Regions from separate parts of the Pantoea sp. BRR-3P genome, predicted to be linked through region 2. Evidence: predicted binding sites of a transcription regulator. Region 2 holds the regulator's gene; each other region holds the start of a gene.

Region 1 (4,889 bases), 410 kb from region 2:
CAACCATCCGCAATCGCATTGGCAACGCCGTGCGCGTCAGTGGCAAAAACGCCTTAACGCCAGCGGCGGCAACATCAATCCCGATCTGTTTCCGCAACTGCTGGCTGCTGGTTTTGCCGATCGTCTGGCGCAGCGCCGTGGCGACAGCGCGCGCTATCAGCTGGCGAACGGCATTGGCGCAATGCTCAACGAGCAGGATGGGTTGAGCCGCTATGAATGGCTGATCGCGCCGGTGCTGTTGCAGGGCGCGAGCGCGGCGGATGCGCGCATGCTGCTGGCGCTGCCGGTGAACATCGACGCGCTAAGCCGCGAGTGCCCAACGCTGATTGAGCAACGCACCGACGTGGAGTGGGATGAGGAGAAAGGCACGTTACGCGCCTGGAAACGCGAACTCATCGGTGCGCTGGTGCTAAAAGCGCAGCCGCAGGCGCGTCCGGAAGCCGAAATATTGCATCCGGCGATGCTGCGCTGGATCCGTGAAAAAGGCTTAGCGGTACTGGGCTGGCAACCGGAGTCCGAACAGCTACGCTTGCGGGTGCAGTGTGCAGCGCAGTGGTTGCCGGAAGAGGCGTGGCCGCAGCTGGACGATGACAGTTTGCTCGATACGCTGGAAAGCTGGTTATTACCTGAGATGAGCACGGTGCGCGATTTGAAAGGATTGCAGGGCATCAACCTTGTCAGCGCATTATTACATTTGCTGACATGGTCACAGCGCCAGCGGCTGGATAGTGTGCTGCCAACTCATTACACTGTGCCGACCGGAAGCCGCCTGCCGATCCGCTACGATGTTGAGAAGCCACCTGCGCTGGCGGTGCGGATGCAGGAGATGTTTGGCGAAGCGCAGAATCCGGCGGTGGCGGATGGCCGCATACCGCTGGTGTTGGAGCTGCTCTCACCTGCACACCGTCCGCTACAGATCACCCGCGATCTGGCAGCCTTCTGGCGCGGTGCCTATCTGGACGTGCAGAAAGAGATGAAAGGGCGCTATCCGAAGCATCCGTGGCCGGACGATCCGGCCAACGCCTTACCCACAAGGCGGACCAAGAAATTTTCATCGTGAAACGCTTTGGATCGAATTCAGAGGGTTCTGCCATGCGCAGCACGAGAAAGCAGTTAGAGTAACGGCCGCCGCCGTAGCAATGCCTGGAGAATAAAAGCATGTCTGGGAACGATCGCGAACCTATTGGGCGTAAAGGAAAAACGCCAAAGCCACCGCGCAGCACTGCGCGTCGGGGTCGCCGCAGGGAGCTGGATGATGATATCGATCAGGACGATTTTGACGAAGAAGATGAGGAGAGTGGACCAGTGCCACCAAAAGGTAAAGGTAAAGGAAAACGACCGCCACGCGGCAAACGTCGTTGGTTAGGCTGGTTGATTAAACTCTTCCTGGTGTTTGTTGTGGTGATGGCCGCCTGGGGCGTCTATCTCGACTCGGAAATTCGCAGTCGCATCGACGGCAAAGTGTGGCAACTGCCCGCGGCCGTTTATGGTCGCATGGTGAGCCTTGAACCGGGCATGCCCTACGACAAAAAAGAGATGATTGCGCTGCTGGAAGGCACGCAGTATCGCGAAGTGTCGCGCATCACGCGTCCGGGTGAGTTCAGCGTTAAGGGCAACACCATTGATCTGCTGCGTCGTCCGTTTGATTTCCCGGACAGCAAAGAAGGGCAGATTAACGCCCGTCTGACGTTTAGCAAAAATGAGCTGAGCGAGATTAAAAACCTCGACACCGGCCGCGATTTTGGCTTTTTCCGCCTCGATCCGCGTCTGATCACCATGCTGCAGTCGCCAAACGGTGAACAACGTCTCTTCGTGCCGCGCGCCGGTTTCCCGGACCTGTTGGTCAGCACGTTGATCGCCACCGAAGACCGCCACTTCTACGAGCACGATGGCATTAGCCCGTACTCGATTGGTCGCGCGTTCCTCGCCAACCTGACTGCCGGTAAAGCGGTGCAGGGCGGCAGTACGCTGACGCAGCAGCTGGTGAAAAACCTGTTCCTCACCAACGAGCGTTCGCTGTGGCGTAAAGCGCGTGAAGCCTACATGGCGGTGATCATGGATGCGCGCTACAGCAAAGATCGCATCCTCGAGCTCTACCTCAACGAGGTGTATCTCGGCCAGACCGGTAACGATCAGATCCGCGGCTTCCCGCTGGCGAGTTTGTATTACTTTGGGCGTCCGGTGGATGAGCTGAGCCTCGATCAGCAGGCGATGCTGGTGGGTATGGTGAAAGGAGCGTCGCTGTATAACCCGTGGCGTAACCCGAAATTGGCACTGGAGCGACGTAATCTGGTGTTGCGTTTGCTGCAGCAGCAGAACGTCATCGATCAGGAGCTTTACGACATGCTGTCGGCGCGTCCGCTTGGCGTGCAGCCGAAAGGCGGTGTCATCACGCCGCAGCCGGCATTTATGCAGATGGTGCGGAATGAGCTGCAGGCTAAGCTCGGCGACAAAATGAAAGATCTCTCTGGCGTGAAAATTTTCACCACGCTGGATGCGATTTCACAGGATGCGGCCGAGAAAGCGGTGGTGGAAGGGATTCCAACGCTGAAAAAACAGCGTGGCCTGAAGGATCTGGAAACCGCGATGGTGGTGGTTGACCGCTTTAGCGGTGAAGTGCGCGCCATGGTAGGCGGTGCCGATCCGCAGTTTGCCGGTTATAACCGTGCGCTGCAGGCGCGTCGTTCAATTGGTTCGCTGGCGAAACCGGCTACCTATTTAACCGCACTGAGCCAGCCGAACAGCTATCGCCTTAACAGTTGGATCGCTGATGAGCCGATTGCGCTGAAACAGCCGAACGGCACCATCTGGAAACCGATGAATGACGATCGTCGCTTCAGCGGCAAAGTGATGCTGGTGGATGCATTAACCAACTCGATGAACGTACCGACGGTTAACCTTGGTATGACGTTGGGTCTGGATGCGGTCGTGGATACCTGGACCAAGCTGGGCGTGCCGAAAGATCAGCTGCATCCGGTGCCGTCCATGCTGCTGGGGGCATTGAACCTGACGCCGATTGAAGTGGCGCAGGCGTTCCAGTCGATTGCCAGTGGAGGGAACCGCGCGGAGCTTTCGGCTGTGCGCTCGGTGATTGCTGAAGATGGTACCGTGCTGTATCAGAGCTACCCGCAGGCGCAGCGCGTGGAGCCGGCGCAGGCCGCTTATCTCACGCTCTACACCATGCAGCAGGTGGCAGATCATGGTACCGCGCGTGCGCTGGGTGCGCGTTACCCGAATGCCCATCTGGCCGGCAAAACCGGTACCACCAATGACCTGATCGACAGCTGGTTCGCCGGTGTTGATGGCAAAGAGGTGGCGATTACCTGGGTAGGCCGCGACAACAACCAGACATCGAAGCTGTACGGTGCGAGCGGGGCGATGCAACTCTATCGCCGCTATCTCGATAATCAGGCGCCGATGCCGCTGGTGCTGACGCCACCGGAAGATATCACGCAGATGAACGTCGATTCTGCCGGTAACTTTATCTGTGGTAGCGGCAGCAGCACATGGCGTTCTCTGCCGGTGTGGTCGCTGGATCCGAATGCGCTGTGTCAGCAGCAGCAAGAGCAGGTGCAGCAACAGCAGCAGCAGTTGCAGCAGCAAGAACAGCAGCAGCAACAGCAGCAGCCGCAAAACGAGCAGAAAGATTCAGACGGCGTGGCTGGCTGGATTAAGGATATGTTCGGCAGCAAATAGCATGCTGAGAAAACAGAGGGCGCTACGGCGCCCTTTTTTCATGCCTGCAACTTTGTTAATCGCGATCATGGATATGCGCGATCTGGTCGCTAACCCCGCGCAATAAGCCATTACAAGTTGCGAATATTGGCGTATTTCGCCTATTATCCGTGCGTCATAATAATCATTCTCGTTTGTATTCGCCTGCATCGACTTTTTTCGAGAGATCTCACTTATGAATACGCGAAGCACTAATCCTTGTTTTTTACGCCCGAGTTCACCCCGTCGACCGCTGGCCTGGCTTATTTCATTGACTCTGGGCACGCTCAGCGCGCAGGCGCTGGCAGAAGATACTGTCGTTGTCAGCGCGGATGGCGGCAGTGCCGTTGCGCAGGAGAGCGCGTGGGGGCCGTCACCTACCATCGCCGCCAAGCGTAGCGCTACCGGTACTAAAACCGATACTCCGATTGAGAAGACCCCGCAGTCGATCTCTGTGGTCACGCAGGAAGAGATGGCGATGAAAAACGTCACCAGCGTGAAAGGGGCTTTCAACTATACGCCTGGCGTGTTGACCGGCAACCGCGGCAGTTCCAATGTCATTGATGCCCTGTCGATTCGTGGTTTCAGCGAAACGAATACCAACCAATATCTTGATGGCCTGAAACTGCAGGGTGATAACTACTCAGAGTTTGCGATCGATCCCTATTTCCTGGAACGCGCCGAACTGCTGCGCGGTCCGGTTTCGGTGCTGTATGGCAAGAGCAATCCAGGCGGCGTTGTATCGCTGGTGAGCAAACGTCCAACGCAGGAGACGCTGCGTGAAGTGCAGTTCCAAATGGGCACTGACAACCTCTTCTCCACCGGTTTCGACTTCGGCGGCTCGATTGATGATGACGGCGTGTACAGTTATCGCCTCACCGGTCTGGCGCATAGCGCTGACGCCCAGCAAGATATGAACAAAGAGAAGCGCTATACCATTGCGCCATCATTCAGCTGGCGTCCAGATGAAAATACCCGTTTCGATCTGCTGACCTATTTCCAGAACGAACCGGAAACCGGCTATTACGGTTGGCTGCCGCGTCAGGGAACCGTTGTAGGCATTAAACGTCCTGATGGTAGCGAATACAAATTGCCGACCAACTTTGATGAAGGCGAAGACAGCAACAAGATCTCGCGTAACACCAAGATGGTGGGCTACAACTTTGAGCACAGCT
Region 2 (4,889 bases):
GCTATTATTCGCATAACTGTGCAGTCAACTGACTTACTTTCACAATCAGGATTTAAGAGGTTACCTAACCCATGGCAATCGTAGGCATTTTCTTCGGCAGCGATACCGGCAACACTGAAAACATTGCAAAAATGATCCAGAAACAACTGGGTAAAGATGTCGCCGAAGTGCATGACATTGCTAAGAGCACCAAAGAAGATCTCGATGCATTCGACATCCTGCTGCTGGGCATCCCGACATGGTATTATGGTGAAGCGCAGTGTGACTGGGATGATTTCTTCCCAACGCTGGAAGAGATTGATTTCAATGGCAAGCTGGTAGCACTTTTTGGCTGTGGCGATCAGGAGGATTACGCCGAATACTTCTGCGACGCGATGGGTACCATTCGCGACATCATCGAGCCAAATGGTGCCGTTATCGTCGGCCACTGGCCTACCGAAGGCTACCATTTTGAAGCATCTAAAGGTTTGGCCGATGATAAACACTTCCTCGGTCTGGCGATTGACGAAGATCGTCAACCCGAACTGACCAATGAACGCGTTGAGAAATGGGTGAAACAGATCTTCGATGAGCTGCAGCTGAAAGAGATTATTGAAGCCTAATCCCCTTCTCTGCCCGATGTGGGCGCTATCTCACATCGGGTAACGGAATTTCCTATAAAAATAATAGCTACGGTTTTTTAACTTTTCCCCGCAAATCTGTAGAATACCCGCAATGGTCACCCGCTTATTCCTCTGGCTGTAGAATGAGGCTGAGTGAAATGGAATCCAAAACTTACCGGTCTTGAAGACGTTAGTGACATTATCCTTACCCTCTTTATTGATTAAGGACGTTGCCTTGGTTTTCATTTCACTGCTTGAGTTCTATAATGAGACGCAAATGAGAATGCGCGTTGACCTAAACATTCAAGGCCCCTGCGCCGCAAGTGACTAGCAAAGTAACAGGACAATATCCGCATGACTGACAACAACTCCGCATTGAAGAAGGCTGGCCTGAAAGTCACGCTCCCCAGACTGAAAATTCTGGAAGTGCTTCAGGGACCCGGACCCGAGTCCCATCACGTCAGTGCGGAAGATTTGTATAAACGCCTGATTGATATGGGCGAAGAGATTGGTCTGGCCACGGTATATCGCGTTCTTAACCAGTTTGACGACGCGGGCATCGTAACCCGTCATAACTTCGAAGGCGGTAAATCCGTATTCGAACTGACCCAGCAGCACCATCACGATCACCTGATCTGCCTGGATTGTGGCAAGGTTATCGAATTCAGCGATGAATCAATCGAAACGCGCCAGCGTGAAATTGCCACTCGCCACGGTATCAAACTCAGCAACCACAGTCTGTACTTGTACGGTCACTGTGCTCTGGGAGACTGCCGCGAAGACGAGACGCTCCACGATAAGTAATTAAGTGTGCTATGCAGTATAAAAAAACCGGCGCTTGAGCCGGTTTTTTTATACCTGAATTCAGGCAATGAGGGTTTCTTGCAGGTAACGCCAGCGTGGAATGCTGGTGCTGCAATCAAGAACCGCCAGTGAAATACGGCTCTGATTGATGCCATTCATCATTTGTAATTCACGATACTGAATCGTCACTTCCTCACTTTGCTGCGAGATAATGGCGTGCTCGCTGGTCGCAATCCGCATACCTTCGCGTTGACCATTTAACTGGCGAAACAGCGCTTCCATCTCATTAAGATCCAACTGTTTACCTTGCGGTGTCACCATTTTAAATTCGGGATGAAAGTGCGACAAAAACAGGTCGATGCTGTCATCACTGCCTTCGACCTGATTGAAAATACGTTCGATAAGTTGATGTAAAACAACCACACTGTGCTTGGCTTCCAGAGCGAGACTTGTCATTTTTTTTCCTTTGGTAACCCGCGAAGCAACGTTTAAGAGCGCATAGCCTACCTGAAAAAAAGTTTTTCACACGGCCAAATGGATTAATTTTTCTAAAGTCAGAATAGTCGTAAACGACAAAAGAAACCTATTAACTGGCATGCAGAATAATTGATTACCCATTGCCAAATGCAGACAATAAAAAAGGGCGATTGCTCGCCCTTTCATGATCTTATCGTACTATCAGCAAAAAAGATTATTCGCCGATTTTTGCCCAGGTGTCACGCAAACCTACGGTGCGGTTAAACACCAATTTGGACGGCTGCGAATAGACGCTGTCAGCACAGAAATAGCCTTCGCGCTCAAACTGATATGGCGCCATTGGCTCAGCAGCACGCAAGCCTGGCTCAACGAAGCCCTGTTTAGTTTCCAGCGAGTTCGGGTTGATGGTGGTGAGGAAATCCTCTGCCGCTCCCGGATTTGGCACACTGAACAGACGATCGTACAGACGGAATTCCGCCGGTAGCGCGTGAATCGCAGACACCCAGTGAATAACGCCTTTCACTTTACGACCATCAGCAGGATCTTTGCTTAACGTATCTACATCACATGTGCAGTAGATGCAGGTGATATTACCTTCATCATCCTTCGCCACGCGTTCAGCACGAATCACGTAAGCGTTACGCAGACGTACTTCTTTGCCCAGCACCAAACGTTTGTATTGCTTGTTGGCTTCTTCACGGAAGTCTGCGCGATCAATCCACACTTCGCGGCTGAACGGTACTTCACGCGTGCCCATCTCCGGTTTGTTCGGATGATTCGGCATGCTGATGATCTCTTCATGCCCAGCTGGCAGGTTCTCAATTACCACTTTCAGTGGATCCATAACTGCCATCGCACGCGGCGCGTTTTCATTGAGATCGTCACGAATGCACGACTCCAGTGATGCCATCTCGACGATATTATCCTGCTTAGTCACACCGATACGACGGCAGAATTCGCGGATTGATGCGGCGCTGTAGCCACGACGACGCAGACCAGAAACGGTCAACATACGCGGATCGTCCCAACCTTCCACAACCTTCTCGCTCACCAACTGCGTCAGTTTACGCTTCGACATCACCGCGTATTCCAGATTCAGACGGGAGAACTCGTACTGGCGCGGATGCACAGGAATGGTGATGTTATCCAGCACCCAATCGTACAGGCGTCGGTTATCCTGGAATTCAAGTGTGCAGAGTGAATGCGTAATGCCTTCAATGGCGTCCGAAATGCAGTGCGTGAAGTCGTACATTGGATAGATGCACCACTTGCTGCCAGTCTGATGGTGATCGGCAAACTTAATGCGATACAGCACAGGATCGCGCATCACAATGAAGCTAGAGGCCATATCAATTTTGGCACGCAGGCAGGCTTTACCCTCTTCAAAACCACCGTCGCGCATCTTCTGGAACAGCGCTAAGTTCTCTTCCACGCTGCGATCGCGATAAGGGCTGTTTTTGCCTGGTGCAGTCAGCGAACCGCGGTATTCACGGATCTCATCTGCCGATAATTCATCGACATAGGCCAGACCTTTATTGATCAGCTCAACGGCGTAGTTAAAGAGTTGGTCGAAGTAATCTGAGGAGTAACGAATGTTGCCGCTCCACTCAAAGCCCAGCCATTGCACGTCATGCTTGATGGATTCGACAAACTCCAGATCTTCTTTCACTGGGTTGGTGTCGTCGAAACGCAGATTGCACTGGCCTTGGTAGTCTTGCGCAATACCAAAGTTCAGGCAGATTGATTTCGCATGGCCAATATGCAGATAACCATTGGGCTCAGGCGGGAAACGGGTATGCACACTATTGTGCTTACCGCTCGCCAAATCTTCGTCGATGATCTGACGAATAAAGTTCGTTGGGCGGGCTTCAGCCTCACTCATCTCAAAATCCTCAAAAACTATAGCGGGTGATTTGTACCACGAAGTAACGGAGTATGATCCACAAAGCGCAGGCGGGAAACAACCGTTTGTTGGTCGTTTTAAAACAAAAAAGGCAGGAATTGCTTCCTGCCTTCTGACCAATCACAAGGACTTAGCCTTTAACCTCATACAGCGGGGTCTGACCTGCAACCACTGAACCTGTTGCAAGGATATTCAGACCGGCAAAATCATCGCTATTGCTTACAACGACCGGACTGATCATCGAGCGTGCATTGGCGTTGAGGAAATCCAGATCCATTTCCAGGATTGGCTGACCTGCAGTTACCGTTGCCCCCTCTTCTACCAGACGCGTAAAGCCTTTACCTTCCAGCGCTACCGTATCCAGCCCCATGTGCACCACAATCTCAACGCCGTTTTCCGCTTCAAGGCAGAACGCATGGTTGGTATTGAAGATTTTCACCACGGTACCGGCGGTTGGCGCAACGACAGTTTTGTCCGTTGGCTTGATTGCCAGGCCATCGCCGACCGCTTTGCTCGCAAAGGCTTCATCCGGCACATTTTCCAACGCAACGATGTCGCCTGTTACCGGCGCCAGCAGCGTGGCGATTACCGCCTTCTCAGAGTTCAACACTGCCTGTGGTTTTGCCACTGGAGCAGGTGCTGCAGCTGATGTCACCACCGATGCGGCAACCGGGCCTTTGCTCAATACTGTTTTCATTGCCGTAGCAATGCTTTCAGCTTGAGTACCAACGATAACCTGTACGCTCTGCTTGTTCAGGCGAATCACGCCAGATGCACCCAGACGTTTAGCGACGCCCTCATTCACCTGAGCGGAATCTTTCACATTCAGACGCAGACGGGTAATGCAGGCATCAATGTTGGTGAGGTTTTCAGAGCCACCTACCGCTGCAATATAACGACGCGCCAGAGACTCAGTTTGGCTTTCACCGTTGCCAGTGGTATCGACATTAACGTCATAACCATCGGTTTCATCGCCGGCTGAAAGTTCACGGCCCGGTGTTAACAAGTTGAATTTCTGGATAGTGAAACGGAACACTGCATAGTAGATAACGAAGAATACCAGGCCCTGCGGAATCAGCATCCACCAATGTACGGCCAGCGGG
Region 3 (4,889 bases), 700 kb from region 2:
CCTGCGCCAGCACCATCGCAATCCACACGCGCTGGCGCTGACCGCCCGATAGCGTATCCACCGATTGCTGCGCCAGGTCGGCCACGCCGGTGGCCTGCATCGCCTGCTGCACCGCCGCTTCATCTTCCGCACGCCAGCGACCAAACAGCGCCTGATGCGGATAACGTCCGCGCGCCACCAGCTCTGTTACGCTGATGCCCGCAGGTGCGTTCGAACTTTGCGGCAGCAGGCCAAGACGGCGCGCCACTTCTTTCGTGGGATAGCGCGCAATCGCTTCGCCATCCAGCAGCACTTCCCCTTTCAGCGGCGTATGCAGGCGGCTGAGCGTGCGCAGTAAGGTCGATTTTCCACAGGCGTTGGGGCCGATAATCACCGTCAGTTCACCCTCGGGAATCGCCACCGACAAATTCTCTGCCACCACTTTTTTATCGTAGCCCAGCGTCAAACCTTCGCCGCGCAGACGTGAAGGGATATCGATCATTGGCGTCGCGCCTCCCGCACCAGTAAAGCAATCAGATAAAGTCCACCGAGGATGACGGTAATCACGCCAACCGGTAATTGATAAGGCAGAAACAGATGCTGTGCGGCATAGTCAGCGGCAAGTAGCAACAGTGCGCCACACAGCGCCGAGAGCAGCAATGCACCTTTAATGCCGCCGCCAAGACGACGCGCAATTTGCGGTGCCAGCAGCGCGACAAACGAAATCGGTCCCACCAGCGCCGTTGATGCTGCCGTTAACACCACGCCAATCAGCATCAGCCACATACGGCTGCGCTCCACCGGCACGCCGAGCGCACAGGCGGTATCGTCGCCCATCTCCAGCAGGCGCATGCGCCGCGCCAATAACGCCATCAGCAGTAACGCCAGCAGCAGCACCACAATCACCGGCGGCGTTTTCGCCCAGGTAATTCCGTTGAGCGATCCGGCGCTCCATAAGCCGGCACTCAGCGCCGACTCCAGCGACGCGCTGATAATCAGCCACGAGTTCAGCGCCATCAGCAGCGCGCGCACGCTGATGCCAACAATGATCAGGCGGAAGGTTTCCACGCCGTTGCGCCAGGCGAACAGATACACCAACGCCGCCGTGGCGATGCCGCCAATCAGCGCCGCGCCGGTCATCGCCGTGACGCTTTGATTGAACAGCACTAACGCCACCAGTACGCCGCTGTAAGCGCCGGTGTTAAAGCCGAGAATGTCCGGACTGCCGAGTGGATTGCGCAGCAGCGACTGGAAAATCGCCCCGCTAATCCCTAACGCAGCACCAATCAGCAACGCCATCAGCACGCGCGGCAAACGCCACTCCAGCACGATCAGCTTGACGTTGCCGGCCCCCTGCCCGAGCAGCAGCTGCCCGATTTGTTCGCTGCTAATCTGTAACGCGCCGCGCGTCATCGCCAGATACGCCAGCAGCCCGCAGCAAAGCAGCAGCCAAAGCGCGTGTAACCAGGCACGATGCGTCATAGCCCACCCCGGCCCAGTTTGCGGCGTACCAGCACAATCAGCATCGGTGCACCAAGCATTGCCGTGACGATGGAAACCCGCAGCTCGCCCGCCACCAGCAGGCGGCCAAGAATATCGGCGGCGAGTAATAAAATCGGTGTAATCAGCGCGGTTGCAGGCAGCATCCAGCGGTGATCGTTGCCTACCAGCCAGCGGGCAAAGTGCGGCGTCATCAGGCCCACAAACGCAATTGGCCCCACCGCCGCCGTCGCTGCACCGCACAGCAGCGCAATCGCCAGCAGGCCAAGCAACTGCGTGCGCGCCACGCGCGTACCGAGCGCGGTAGCCATATCGCCCCCCATGCTCAGGCTGTTAAGCGCCTGCGACAGAAGAATCGCTACCACGCCGCCCACCAGCACCGCCGGAAACAGCGTGCGCAGCACGGTAAAATTGCGGATATCCAGCGAGCCGCTGTGCCAGAAGCGCAGGTGATCGTAGATGTCAGGGTTGAGCAGCGACAGGCCGGATGTCAGCCCATCCAGCACCGCGCCAAGCGCGACGCCCGCCAGCGTAAGACGCACCGGATTGACGCGCCCGCCGCCAATCGCACCGGTCAATGCCACCAGCAACGAAGAGAGCAGTGCACCGGCAAAAGCGAAGCCAAGCCAATCCACCGGCGAATCTGCGCCGAACAGCGCTATGCCAATCACCACCGCGAAACCGGCTCCAGCATTGACGCCGAGAATACCGGGATCGGCCAGCGGGTTGCGCGTCAGGCTCTGCATTAAGGCACCGGCCAGCCCGAGCGCCACGCCCGCCAGCAGACCAGCCAGGGTGCGCGGCAGGCGCGCGTCACGCACAATCACACACTCCGCGCTGTTACAGCTGGAGGTAAGCGAATGATAAACATCGGGAAGCGGTATCGATTTGGCCCCTAGCATCAAGCTAAGAGCGATGAGGAGCAAGAGCAGAATCCCTGAGCCTGCCAATGCACGGATCTGGCGCATAGCGTTCTAAACCTTCACTGTTCAACGTCGTCGCATGCGCGATGCAACTTGATAATGGTTATCGTTATTACTCGCGTTTAGCTATGTTACCATGACTCGCCTCGCGGACGATGAGGAAAATTGGTGCAAAAAGGCGAACCTATGAACAAATCTTCCCACTTTATCGATCTTTCACTGCTGAAAACCCATCCGGCTTTTCGCGCGGTATTTATTGCGCGCTTTATCTCGATTGTCGCGCTCGGCATGCTTGCCGTCGCGGTGCCGGTCCAGATCCAGCACATGACAAATTCACCGCTGCTGGTAGGATTGGCGGTGACACTGGCCGCTGCGGGCATGTTTATTGGTCTGCTGACCGGCGGCGTATTGGCAGATCGCCATGAGCGCAAAAAGCTGATTCTGCTGGCCCGATCCACCTGCGGCTTAGGCTTTATCGCGCTGGCGATCAACGCCGTGCTGCCGGAACCCTCGTTAATCGCCGTTTATCTGCTGGGCTTCTGGGATGGCTTCTTCGGGGCGATTGGCGTCACCGCGCTATTGGCCGCCACGCCCGCGCTGGTGGGGCGTGAAAATATTATGCAGGCCGGAGCCATCACCATGTTAACGGTGCGCTTCGGCTCGATTTTGTCACCTGCGATTGCCGGTTTGGTGATTGCCCACGGCGGCGTAACCTGGAACTATGGTCTCGCCGCGTTCGGCACGCTGCTCACGGTGTTGACGCTGTTAAAATTACCGCACTTGCCGCCTCCGCCGCAGCCGCGTGAACATCCGCTGAAATCCCTGGCCGCTGGCGTGCAGTTTCTTTTTGCCAGCCCGATTGTCGGCATGGTGGCGCTGATTGGTGCACTGGTAACCTTAGCCAGCGCGGTACGCGTGCTCTATCCCGCACTCGCGCCGCATTGGTCAGTGAGTGCTGACCAGCTGGGTTTGCTTTACGCCGCGGTGCCGCTCGGTGCGGCGGTGGGCGCGTTGACCAGCGGCAAACTGAAACACGCCGCGCGTCCAGGGCAGTTAATACTCGGCAGCGCGATTGCGGCGTTTATCGCCCTTGGTTTGTTTAGCCTGATGCCGAACCTGCCGCTGGCGTTAGCTTGCCTGATCGCCTTCGGTTACTTCAGCGCCATCAATAGCTTGGTGCAATACGCGATGATTCAAGCGCTCACGCCCGATCATTTGCTTGGTCGCATCAATGGGTTGTGGACCGCGCAGAACGTCACTGGCGATGCGATTGGTGCAGCGGTGATTGGCGCGATGGGTTCCTGGCTGCTGCCACCGCAGGCCGCTGCGGTGTTTGGCTTCGCCGCGGCGCTGCTGGGCATGGTGATGTGGTTAGTGATGGGGCGTTTACGTCGTTACCACCCGCCAGCGCCAGAGCTGGCGGAACAGGTATCATGATTTAACGAACAGTTTTTCCAGACGCGCGAGCAGATTGCTGGCGCTGTAGTAATCGAGACGGAACGAATCGACACCCAATTCGTACACCTGCTTGTTTTGCACCGCAGCATTCTGCGCCAGGAACGGATTGCTCAGCACCGACTGCGTGGTTTTGTCGTCGGCGGCAAACAGCAGGAAGGTTTTACCCGTCAGGCCGCTGGCGAGGTTTTCGCCTGACAGCTGAATGATGTCTTTACGCTGTCCCATGCTGTGGCTCTGCTCCACGCTGGCCGGCGGTACCGCCAGGGTGAAACCGAGTTGTTCCAGCAGCTTGCCCTGCGCCGAGGCGGCGGTCCACAGGTTGACCGCGCGCCCACCGCCGTTCCACACCATGGCGGAAACCGGCTGCGGCGGCAGCGTGATGGCTTTCTTCAGCGCGGCTTCGCGATCGTTGAAGGCGTTAACACGCTGTGCCGCCTGAACTTCGTGGCCGGTGGCCTGGCCTAATAGTGTGACCACATCCTGCCAGCTTTTATCGTCGTAGTTGACCACTAACGTCGGTGCGATGGCAGAGAACTGATCGACGAGTTTGATGGCGGAGTCATTGCCGGTGGCGCTGACGATGATCAGGTCCGGCGCTTCGGCTGCTACCGCTTCGGCACTCGGTTCACCAATGTACAGACGTTTGAGTTGGTGCTGTTTGGCGACCTCGCTCCATTGGCGGAAGAAACCCTGCTCGTCGGCCAGACGGCTATTGGGTGCAGTCGCACCCGAGGCGATGACCGGCGCATCAATCGCCAGCAGCGAACCGGTCAGCGTGACGCTGGTGGAAACAATACGCTGTGGCGCTTTGTTTAAGGTGAGCGATCCGTTAGCCCCTTGAAGGGTGCGCGGCCAACCTTGTTCGGCATGCGCGACGCTGGTGAAAATCTGGAAAACACTCATTAGGGCTGCAATAGCCCAAAAACCGCATTTATTCATAAGTTTTAGCCCACTTTTTAGCATATTGCCCTGTTCAGCGTCAGCGCCTGATTACGTCAAAAGGTCGCTGAAATCCCGCGAATGGATTGA
Region 4 (4,889 bases), 690 kb from region 2:
AGTGGCGATCGCCAAGTTGGAAAAGAGTGTGATGCCACAGTTTTGCGCCGCTTAACACGCGCAGATCGCCATTCATATCGTCGCGCATCAGCCTGCGTGCTGTGGCGACGGCATCGGCCTCGCCGCGCAGATCGATAATCTGCGGCGGACTAAATTCTTGTGGCTGCAGCCACTGCAATGCTTCGCCTTCCACTTCGCCAAATGCCATGTTTAGCGTATCGGCTTCCTGCATGCCCGCGACAATTGACTGGGCCAGTAAGGCGCTATCAATGTCACCGCGCAGCTCAACAAAGTGCGCTACTGCATAAGCGTTGTGGTGCGGTGACAGCTGATCGGCAATCCAGATACCGGGCTGTGCCGCGACTAACGGCAAGGTTTGGTGGTCAATCATAGATTTATTCATCAGAGATTCGGACATGGATGCTCCGGTTTATTCAACAGGGCTTGTAAGCCACTTAGCAGGCCACCGCGCCAGCAGAGCGCATCGTGGCCGCCTTCCACCGGCTGGTAATGCACCTGATAACCGGCGGCGTGAAGTTGCTGTTGTAGCTGTTGATTAGCTTGCAGAATTAAGCCTTCGCGCTTGCCTGCTTCCAGCCAGAAGCGCAGCGGTTGGCGCGGTGCAAGGCCGCGATCGAGTTCTTGCAGCAACCAGCCGTGTGGGTTGCCGCGCTCTGGCCACCAGAAAGAGCCGGAAAGGCTGAGCGCATTGCCAAAGGTTTCCGGCCAGTGCAGCGCGGCAAATACCGACGCGAGGCCGCCAAAACTTTGTCCGGCCACAATGGTGCTTGCCGCCTGTTGGCGATAAGGCACTGAGTGTGCCACCTGCGGCAACAGTTCTTGCTGGATGGCTTGCCAGAATTGCGGGTTGCACGGCAACTCCCGGCTGCGGTGATCGCGATCGATGATGTCGATAAACAGATACACCGCGGGCGGCAACGCGCCGTTATCGGTGAGCTGCTGTAGCGGCCCGGCAATCGGCATGCTGTGCGCCCAGAACTGGCCATCAAGCAAGATCGCCAGTGGACGCTGCTCAGGAGTCGCATCGCCGGTGGTGTAAATCCACACGGGGCGGCTGTTGCCTAATAGCGCGCTATCCCATTGCAGCTGCTGCAGTTTTAGGGTGGGCGCCGTGCCGTTATCCAGCGCCTGCCACACCTGTTGATCCGGTGCCTGCGGGAGATGCAGCGGTGATACGCCCATGCCGCGTCCGCCCGACCAGCCACGCAAGTTGTTCAGCGGATCGGCCTGCGCCGTGGGAAATTTATCGCGCCACCAGCTGCGCAACGCATGCATGTCGGCCACGCCCGTGAAGTCGGTGGCCTGCTCATCGGGCATCAAACAATAACTACCGCGCCAGTTGGCGGGAAGCTCGGTTTGCCAGTACCACACGTTGGTTCCTGCCACACGCATCAACGATTGCGGTGGGCGACGCTGGTGGTGATCGGTGACACCCGTGATGTTGATCCACACGCGCTGGATGGAGGATTGAGTCTCGTCACCTTGCGGGTCGCGCCAGAAGAAAGTGACCCGACAGTGGCCATCATCGGCTAACTCAATACGGGGAATGCCTTGGGATTGTTGCGCCTGCCACCAGGCTGCGCTGCCGGTTACATCATTTCGCCAGGTCATAGGGCTGCCAGTCGGTGTTTACGCGGAGAGGGAGATAAGTTTGATGAATAATACTATTGATAATAATTTGCATTTGCAATAGGGTGGCTGCGCTCAAAAAAGAGCACGCTCGTTCCGCCTAACTCTTTCCATTTGGCAAGGTGATGCAAAGGAAGGGTTGGAGGGGCTGGATCCGGGCGCGTTAGGAACAGGGATCTTCTCACCGGCTCGCCACGCAAGCCTCAGGGTTTTTGCTGGCAATCCAGGAACGCATAAAATGAAAAATTACTCACGGTTATCATTAGCCATTCTGATTGAACTGGGGCTCAGCGCCTCACTGCTCTCCAGCGGTGCCTGGGCAGCGGACACTTCTTCCAGCAATACCTCTGTAAGCAGTACCGACGCCCAATCCATGGACGGCGGCACCTTAATGGTTACCGCGCAGCAGCAAAACCTGCAGGCGCTGGGTGTTTCAACTATCACCGCCGACGAAATTAAAAAACACCCGCCTGCGCGCGATGTCTCCGAGATCATCCGTACCATGCCGGGCGTGAATCTCACCGGTAACTCCACCAGCGGCCAGCGCGGTAACAATCGCCAGATCGATATTCGCGGCATGGGTCCGGAAAACACCCTGATCATGGTGGATGGCATGCCGATTACCAGCCGTAACTCGGTGCGCCTTGGCTGGCGTGGCGAGCGTGATACGCGCGGTGATACCAATTGGGTGCCACCGGAGATGATCGATCATATCGATGTGATTCGCGGACCGGCAGCAGTGCGCTACGGCAACGGCGCGGCGGGCGGGGTGGTGAATATCATCACCAAAAAACAAACCGATCAGCAGTGGCACGGTTCCTGGAACACCTATTACAACGTGCCAGAACACAAAGCGGAAGGCGCCACCAAACGCACTAACTTCAGTCTGGAAGGGCCGCTGGGTGACGATTTCAACTTCCGTTTGTATGGCGGTTTAGCCAAAACCCAGGCCGATGCCTATGACATCAACGAGGGGCATGCGGCGGCGCGCACCGGTTCATACGCGGGCAGTTATCCGGCCGGGCGTGAAGGCTCGGTGAATAAAGATATCAATGCGTTACTGAGCTGGGCATTTGCGCCAATGCAAACGCTGGAGTGGCAGGCTGGCTACAGCCGCCAGGGCAACCTGTATGCTGGCGACACGCAGAACACCAACACCAGTGCGCTGGTGAAAAGCCTGTACGGTGATGAAACTAACCGCCTGTATCGACAAAATGTCTCGCTGAAGTGGACGGGCGCATGGGATAACGGCGTCAGCACCAATACCTATGCGCGTTACGAGAAGACCCGCAACTCGCGCATCAATGAGGGTTTAGCGGGCGGCACTGAGGGTATCTTCTCGAATAGCGGTTTTAACACTATTCAGCTGGACGATGTGCTGCTGCATAGCGAAGTGAGCATTCCGTTTGAACTGCTGTTCAATCAAACCGCGACGCTGGGTACTGAATGGAACCAGCAGCGCATGAAAGATGGCTCCTCTAACACCCAGGCAGCGAGCTACGGCGCGGTGCCTGGCATCGATAACACTGGCCGCAGCCCTTATTCACAGGCAGAGATTTTTTCACTGTTTGCTGAAGACAACATGGAGTTGACCGACAGCACCATGCTGACGCCAAGCCTGCGTTTCGACCATCACTCGATAGTTGGCAACAACTGGAGCCCGTCGCTTAACCTGTCGCAAGGTTTAGGGGATGACTTCACCCTGAAGATGGGGATAGGGCGTGCGTATAAAGCGCCGAGCCTGTATCAGACCAACCCTAACTATCTGCTGTACAGCAATGGCCAAGGTTGCGCGGCCAGCACCGGCGCTTGTTATCTGCAGGGGAATAACGACCTGAAAGCGGAAAACAGCATCAACAAAGAGATTGGTCTTGAGTGGAAACATGAAGGATATCAGGCCGGTTTAACCTGGTTCCGCAACGATTACCGCAACAAGATCGAAGCCGGTTACTCGCCAGTGGGCAAAGCCTCTAATGGCACCACCGATATCTATAAGTGGGAAAATGTACCCAAAGCGGTGGTGGAAGGGCTGGAAGGTACTGTCAACGTGCCGTTTTCGGACAGCGTAACGTGGAACAACAACTTCACTTATATGCTGCAAAGTAAGAACAAAGAGACCGGCGATCGCTTATCGGTGATTCCGGAGTACACGCTAAACTCGACGCTGAGCTGGCAGGCAATGCAGGATCTGTCGCTGCAGACCACGCTGACCTGGTACGGTACCCAGACGCCGAAGAAATATGACTACAAAGGCAATACCTCAACCGGTAGCGCCACTGATACGGTGAGCCCTTATTCGATTATCGGCATGAGCGGCACCTACGATATCAATAAGTACGCCAGCATCACGCTGGGTATCGATAACCTGTTCGATAAGCGTCACTACCGTGAAGGGAATGCGCAAACCACCGGCAATGCCACGACGAACTCGTATCTGTATGGGGCGGGGGCGAATACCTACAATGAATCAGGTCGTACTTATTATGTGAGTCTGAATACCCACTTCTGATGGCGTTCAGCCAATCAGTTGCAATGGCAAATAGCAGCGGGCAATCAGTCCGCTGCTATCCTCACGATTAATCAGTTCCAATCTGCCGCGGTGCATCTGCACGATACGCAGCACAATATTAAGACCAAGCCCGCTACCGCCGTAACGCTGATCGCGACGACGAAACGCCTGCGTCAGCTCTTCTGCGGCCGTCGCATCAATACCCGGCCCCTGATCCCACACTTCGATAATCACCTGCTGCTTGTCCTGCCGCATTTTTACCGTCACTTCGCTACCTTCCGGGCTGTAACGTGAGGCGTTTTCCAGCAAATTACGTAGCATCAGGCGCAGCAGCATCGGTTCCCCTTGCTGCTGTAGATCATCGCTCTGTGGCCAATGCAGGATTTGCTGCCGCTGGTGGTAAAGTTCGGCCATTTCCGGCCGCAGCGGGTGCATGATCTCTTTTTGCCACAGTACCTGCTGATAGTGACCCCCTGCCAATGCCTGTCCGGCGCGTGACAGCATGAGCAGCTGTTCTACGGTGTGCATCAGCTGATCGATACGTTCAATCAGCATCTCGCTTTGCGGCACGTTCTGCTGATGCAGGAGCTCAAGGTGCAGCCGCAATCCCGCCAGCGGCGTACGCAGCTCGTGCGCCGCATCGGCGGTGAATAATCGTTCCTGCTGCAGCGTGTGATCCAGGCGCGAAAAGAGTTGGTTAATCGACGACGTTACCGCCACAATCTCATCC

What was found. The regulator Fur, encoded in region 2, represses iron uptake genes when iron is present. The targets are predictions, from matches to a motif close to ATAATAATGAGAACNACTATCAA.
Region 1: a site for Fur is predicted at 3,853-3,875, ahead of fhuA (ferrichrome porin FhuA). Genes of this name have one in related genera too.
Region 3: a site for Fur is predicted at 2,496-2,518, ahead of fepD (Fe(3+)-siderophore ABC transporter permease). Genes of this name have one in related genera too.
Region 4: a site for Fur is predicted at 1,683-1,705, ahead of fes (enterochelin esterase). Genes of this name have one in related genera too.

What each region holds. Positions count from the first base shown of each region.
Region 1 is NZ_CP155066.1:3,238,543-3,243,431, reverse strand. Features, by position in the region: gene hrpB (ATP-dependent helicase HrpB) at 1-1,060, shown strand, start outside; gene mrcB (bifunctional glycosyl transferase/transpeptidase) at 1,159-3,696, shown strand; gene fhuA (ferrichrome porin FhuA) at 3,911-4,889, shown strand, end outside.
Region 2 is NZ_CP155066.1:2,823,837-2,828,725, forward strand. Features, by position in the region: gene fldA (flavodoxin FldA) at 72-602, shown strand; gene fur (ferric iron uptake transcriptional regulator) at 957-1,406, shown strand; gene AAGR08_RS13160 (hypothetical protein) at 1,467-1,862, opposite strand; gene glnS (glutamine--tRNA ligase) at 2,098-3,765, opposite strand; gene nagE (N-acetylglucosamine-specific PTS transporter subunit IIBC) at 3,917-4,889, opposite strand, start outside.
Region 3 is NZ_CP155066.1:3,523,168-3,528,056, forward strand. Features, by position in the region: gene AAGR08_RS16340 (ATP-binding cassette domain-containing protein) at 1-481, opposite strand, end outside; gene fepG (iron-enterobactin ABC transporter permease) at 478-1,461, opposite strand; gene fepD (Fe(3+)-siderophore ABC transporter permease) at 1,458-2,447, opposite strand; gene entS (enterobactin transporter EntS) at 2,589-3,839, shown strand; gene fepB (Fe2+-enterobactin ABC transporter substrate-binding protein) at 3,834-4,799, opposite strand.
Region 4 is NZ_CP155066.1:3,514,384-3,519,272, reverse strand. Features, by position in the region: gene AAGR08_RS16335 (enterobactin synthase subunit F) at 1-418, opposite strand, end outside; gene fes (enterochelin esterase) at 403-1,632, opposite strand; gene AAGR08_RS16325 (TonB-dependent siderophore receptor) at 1,889-4,159, shown strand; gene pmrB (two-component system sensor histidine kinase PmrB) at 4,166-4,889, opposite strand, start outside.